DNA from 2 places in the Shewanella sp. POL2 genome. Region 1 is predicted to be linked to the other one. Evidence: predicted binding sites of a transcription regulator. Region 1 holds the regulator's gene; the other holds the start of a gene.
What was found. The regulator MetJ, encoded in region 1, represses methionine synthesis genes. The targets are predictions, from matches to a motif close to TAGACGTCTAGACGTCTA.
Positions count from the first base shown of each region.

Region 2: metE (5-methyltetrahydropteroyltriglutamate--homocysteine S-methyltransferase) is a predicted target of MetJ. The motif match lies at 1,641-1,658, and genes of this name have one in related genera.

Region 1 is NZ_AKZL01000097.1:5,863-9,024, reverse strand. Features, by position in the region: gene nrfD (NrfD/PsrC family molybdoenzyme membrane anchor subunit) at 1-255, shown strand, start outside; gene SHEWPOL2_RS18880 (sulfite exporter TauE/SafE family protein) at 388-1,131, opposite strand; gene metJ (met regulon transcriptional regulator MetJ) at 1,239-1,553, opposite strand; partial or broken gene metB (cystathionine gamma-synthase) at 1,766-2,930, shown strand; gene SHEWPOL2_RS18865 (bifunctional aspartate kinase/homoserine dehydrogenase II) at 2,942-3,162, shown strand, end outside.
Region 2 is NZ_AKZL01000045.1:21,924-25,085, forward strand. Features, by position in the region: gene metE (5-methyltetrahydropteroyltriglutamate--homocysteine S-methyltransferase) at 1-1,530, opposite strand, end outside; gene SHEWPOL2_RS13190 (LysR family transcriptional regulator) at 1,731-2,636, shown strand; gene SHEWPOL2_RS13195 (HDOD domain-containing protein) at 2,693-3,162, opposite strand, start outside.

The DNA of each region.
Region 1 (3,162 bases):
TTGTTCTGCGCCTTGTACTTTAAGGGCGGTGCGGCGGCTGCGGCACTGGCATCACTCACCTCTGGCGTGTGGGCAAGCGTATTCTGGATTGGTGTCGTGGGGATTGGCTTTGGTGTGCCATTGCTGTTTATGCTGCTTCCCGCAGCGACTCGCCACACTAAGGGCGCAATGATTATGGTGGCCTGTGCCAGCTTAACTGGCGTGCTCGCCCTGAGACACTTTATTGTGTATGCAGGCCAAAGTTACTTAAGCTAACGTATTGATGCTAGCGCACTAAGCATCACTTAAATGCGATTAAGTGATGCTCGAATGGATGACAACTCGTATCCACAGCAACAAAAAGCACCGTTAAACGGTGCTTTTTTTATGGCTGCGATTGGCATGAGGTTATTGCGGTAATAACTCAATCACTGATTTGACCGTGAGCACTAAGGCGCTGATAGCGCAGAGGGCTAAGGTCGCCATCTTGGTCTTATGTTTATCCACATTTCCCACCAGTTTGCCCGCCACGAGATAGCCTAAAAAGACCGAGGGCAATAGCATTAGCGACAGCCAAAAGTGCTTGATTTCGAGTAGGCCCGTCACCCCAAGAATCGCCAAGGCAATGGTCGAACTAAAGATAAAGAAGGCCGATAACGCCGCGCGAAACTGCGAAGCATCCTTACCCGCCAATAAAATCGCCATCGGAGGGCCACCAATGGCGGCGATATTGCCAAAGATCCCCGAGACGACTCCCGCGCCAAACAGAGTCGCTTTGTTCACCGGCAGACTGAATTTATACAAACTGAGCACCACGGCGACTGCCACAATGGCTGCAATCGCCAGACCAAGAATCGGCTGCGGCGCAAACAGTAATAGGCTAGCACCGATAAAGCCACCGGGCACTCGACCGATGAGCGCGTATTGCAAGCCATTGAATTCTAAATGGCCGCGTTCACGCAATAGGGTGAGTAGCGCGATGGAAAATCCCATCACAATCACGGGGGCAGGCACTAATTGGGGATCGACGATATACAGCAACGGACTGGCGACCACGGCTAAGCCAAACCCAATCAGACTCTGGGTGAGGGCACCTAAAAACACAATCACAGACGCGATGGCAAGCGTTTGTGGATCGATCAAGGAGAACATAGGATTCCATCAAAACAAAATAGGGATCGTTACTTTAACCCACCACGCCGGATGAGCATTAACGATCCCTAATAATTAGTTACGGCAGGATTATGGACGCTTAAGCGTTATTCCATGTCTTCCCACTCGATCCCCATTTCGTCCATCAACCGCTTCGCTTCAGCGGGGATGCTGTCTGGGCACTCTTTCGACAGATCGGCATCATCAGGCAGAGGCTGGCCGGTGTAGGCATGCAAAAATGCTTCGCACAACAGTTCGCTATTCGTTGCGTGGCGCAGGTTGTTGACCTGACGACGCGTACGTTCATCCGTGAGGACTTTTAGCACTTTGAGCGGAATAGACACAGTAATTTTCTTTACTTGTTCATTCTTCTTGCCATGTTCAGCATAGGGGCTGATGTATTCCCCATTCCATTCAGTCATTGACTCACCTGTTATAACGCTAAATTCGGGGCAGATTTTAAACCCTTACAGATTACAGTCAAATTATTGCTACTATTTCTTAGCGATTGCAAACAGATTTCTTTATGTTTAGACGTCTAAACGTCTTAACGCCTATTGACGATACCACTGGGCTTAGGTACATTTAGACGTCCAGACATCTCTATCAGTCTACCGAATTTAGGAGTCCACCCATGGCAGAGCGTCAATTAGCCACATTGGCAGTGCGTCAGGGTATCGAAAGCGATACTCAATATGGCGCCGTGGTGCCGCCAATTTACCTGTCGACGAATTACGCCTTCGATGGTCATAAAAATCCGCGCGAATTTGATTACAGCCGTTCCGGCAATCCTACCCGCAGCATCTTAGGCGATGCCTTAGCTAAGCTGGAAAAAGGCGCAACCGGTGTGGTGACCTGCACTGGCATGGCCGCCATTACCTTAGTCACCACGTTGCTTGGTCCAGATGATTTACTGGTGGTGCCCCACGACTGTTATGGCGGTTCTTACCGCTTATTCACCAACCTAGCGAAAAAAGGCCAATTTAAATTGCTGGTGGTCGATCAAACCGACAGCCAAGCACTTGCGCAGGCCATCGCTCAGCAACCTAAAATGGTGTGGATTGAAACCCCATCCAACCCTTTGCTGCGGGTGGTTGATATTGAGGCTATCGACAAGGCGAGCCACGGTGTGGGCGCGTTAGTGGTAGTGGACAACACTTTCCTGTCACCGATTTTTGCAGCAACCGCTATTACTCGGCGCCGATATCGTTATCCACTCCACCACTAAATACATTAATGGCCATAGCGATGTGGTGGGCGGCGCGGTGATCGCCAAAGATCCCCAAATTGGTGAGACCTTACATTGGTGGTCGAACACCTTAGGCTTAACCGGTAGCGCGTTTGATAGTTATCAAACCCTGCGCGGCCTGCGTACTTTAGCCGTGCGCATTCGCGAGCACCAAAACAATGCCCAGCGTATTGTGGAGTTACTGACTAGCAGCCCAGTGGTGAGCAAAGTGTATTACCCAGGCCTTGTGGATCATCCCGGCCATGCCATTGCCGCCAAGCAACAAAAAGGCTTTGGCGCTATGCTGAGTTTTGAGCTTAAGGGCGGCGAGGCCGAAGTGGTCGCCTTTTTAGATGCCTTAAGTTTATTCAGCGTGGCTGAGAGTTTAGGCGGCGTCGAGAGTCTCGTAGCCGTGCCCGCGACCATGACCCACAGGGCGATGGAGCCGCAGGCGCGTTTTGAAGCTGGCATTAAAGACACCCTATTACGTTTGTCGGTTGGTATTGAAGATGCCGACGACTTAGTTGCAGATATTCAAGCAGGATTGGCCGCCGTAGCGGCTTGTCAGTAGAGGAATAATAGATGGCACGTTGTCACTTACATAAATTTGGTGGTTCCAGCTTAGCCGATGCCGATTGTTATCGCCGAGTCGCCCATATTCTGTTAACCCATGGCCATAGTGATGATCTGGTGGTGGTGTCTGCCGCGGGTAAAACCACTAACTTTTTATATAAATTATTGTCCCTGCGCGATAGCAACCAATTATGGCAAGAAGAATTACAAGTTCTTATCAGCTATCAGCA
Region 2 (3,162 bases), on a different contig from region 1:
TACCCAACCATTTTTGGTAAAGCCCACGCCTTCGAGCTGCTCACCGAAGTATTCCACCATGTCGTTACGCTCGGCCTCACCGTGTACCAGCACATCGATACCGAGTTTAAGCTGGCGGTCGATGGTATCGCGGGTCACTTGCTGCAACTGCTCAGTATATTGGGCATCGCTTAGCTCACCCTTGCGCCAGCGGCTACGTAGTCCGCGGATTGCCGGTGTTTGTGGGAATGAGCCAATCGTAGTCGTTGGCAACAATGGCAAACGATACTTACGCTGCTGCACCACTTGGCGCTCAGTAAATTCACTCACCCGTTCATAGTCGGCTGGGGTCAGCGCAGCGACACGGGCGATCACTTTAGCATCCGCCGCCTGTGCCTTAGCCTCACGGCGAGCCACGCAGGAGTTAACTATCTCTTTGGCCGCGACAGACTCAGGGGCCTGCAACAATTGGCGCACATTTGCCAGTTCCAACAGCTTTTGCTTGGCAAACGCAAGCTGCTGACGCAGCGTCGGCGTGAGCGTTGTCTCTACCTCTAAATCCACAGGGCTGTGCAGCAGTGAACACGAAGTGCCAATCCATAGGCGCGCTCCTAAGTCTCGGGCAACACCGCCGATACGCTCAACAATCAGGTCAACCTCCGCCGCCCACACGTTACGGCCATTAACTACACCCGCCGACAGAATTTGATCTGGTCTTAATGCATTAGCAAACAAGGCCAATTGTTCAGGGGCAGTCACTAAATCTAGGTGCACCCCCGCCACCGGCAGCGCGGAAACCAATGCCTGATGATGGCTAATGCTGCCATAGTAACTGGTGAGTAAAATCTTCACTTGAGCCGTTTTAAGCGCTTGATAAGCTTGGCTAATCGCTGCTTGCCAATCGGCGGCTAATTCGAGTGCCAGAATCGGTTCTTCAAGTTGCACCCAAGTTACGCCCTGCGCAGCAAAACGCGCAAGAATGTCGGCATAAGCCTTTACTAGATTGGGCAATAAACTCAGCTTATCGAAATCCTGACCTACAGTTTTGGCCAGATACAAGTAACTCACAGGGCCTAACAACACAGGCTTGGCTTGATAACCCAGCGCCTGCGCCTCGGCCACTTCATCAAAAAACTGCTCATAGGCGATAGAGAACACTTGGTCTTGCTTAAGCTCTGGCACTAAGTAGTGATAGTTAGTGTTGAAATACTTAGTCATTTCCGAGGCTGGCGCATCAATGCCAGTTGGCGCACGGCCACGGGCAACGCGGAATAAGGTATCAAGATCGATAGCACCCTCGCCACGGTGGCGATCGGGAATAGCGTTAAGGGTCGCACTCAGGGTTAACACTTGATCGTAAAAGGCAAAATCCCCTACTGGCACTTGCTCAATTCCCGCAGCCACTTGCCATTGCCAATGGGTGCGACGCAACTCCTTGGCCACCTCATGCAGTTCAGCTTGAGTGCTCTCACCACGCCAGTATTTTTCAAGGGCAAACTTTAATTCACGACGACGCCCGATACGGGGAAAACCAAGACTGTTCAATTGCATACCATATCTTCCTTTATTTGAGATAAGCCATATTCGGCACTTGCACCCAGCTGATGGTGTTTTCTTGGCAACTTTTCGCATTTAAGCCTAGATAAATCACAATGGGCGTCTGGACGTCTAGAAGTTTATTGTGATAGTCTCTATGCCAGCAACCGAATTGATTTCAAGCACAACATGAGCGAAATTCACTTGGAGTGATCATGATCGAACTAAGACATCTGCGAACCTTAATGGCCCTGAAGGAAAGTGGCAGCTTGGCGGGCGCAGCCAAAAAACGTTTTGTCACTCAATCGGCTCTCTCCCATCAAATTAAGGAGTTAGAGCAACGAATTAACTCGCCCATTTTTGTGCGTAAAAGCAAACCGCTCTCCTTTACTCAGGAAGGTGCACGCCTGTTGCACCTCGCCGAAGAGATCCTGCCTAAGGTGTTAGAGACGGAAACCGATCTCAAAAATGGGCTGGAAACTGAAACCAATCAGCTCAGAGTCGGGATTGAATGCCACAGCTGTTTTCGCTGGCTAATGCCGGTGATGGAACAATTTAGGCAAGATCATCCCCAAGCCGAGTTAGATCTGTCGAGCCGTCATCTATTCGACTCGCTCAATGCCCTAGAAATGGGTGAACTAGATATAGTGCTGACCTCAGATCCCGTGCCAGGTCACTCGCTCGCCTATCAGCATTTGTTTGATTTTGAAGTGAGGTTAGTGGTTGCTAAGGATCATCCCTTAGCGAAAGAAGCCTATGTTACGCCTAAGCAATTGGCGCGCTTACCGATAATCAGTTATCCGGTGCCACTGGCGCGTTTAGATATTTACCGCCACTTTTTAGAACCCGCGGGCATAGAAGCTGGCGAGCAAAAGACCTGCGATTTGACCATGATGTTATTGCAGCGCATCGCCTGTAAGGACGGTATCGCCGCCTTACCAAATTGGTCAATCAATGAAGGACATGGCTTAAGCCTCGCCGCGGTAAAGCTAGGCCAAGAGGGGTTAAAACGCCCACTATTTGGTGCCTATCGCCGCCACAGCGCCAACTCGGCCTTAGTGCAAAATTGGCTGCAACTGGTTGCAAGCGAAGGCTTAGCCCGCCAGCAGAAATCTAACTAAGATTTTGAAAGTAAAAAAAAGCCTGCGATTGCAGGCCTTTGTTTTTATGAGGGTTCTTAGAGCGGATTAAGCAATAAACCACGCATTGACAATACTCGGCGCAGAACTAACCCTGATGAGTTCGGGTTGCGGGTCTGGCGCAGATTATGGGCGATCATAAACTCTTGGCGCAGATCTTGGTCGAGATCTAAGGCTTCAAAGGCCTCGATGGTTAAGGTCTGCTGCTGATTATCAATCAATGACTTAATCACGCTTAACGGGAAAGATTGCTCAGAGCTAGCATTTAAGTAAGCAAAGGCCGTTAAGGCAATAATTTGCCCGAACACGCTAAACAACGCCAAGGTTTGCACTTCATCGGGATCAACCTCAACATCCGGCATATCGACTAGGCTGTCGACCGCATCAGTTGCTATATTTTCCGTGAGTTTCCAATAACCTTGAACCAACTTCTTATAGGGTTGAGGCAATTCATCGAGGCGTTCTTTCAAATAAAATGTAAAGGCATAACGGTAAATATTAACTTGGC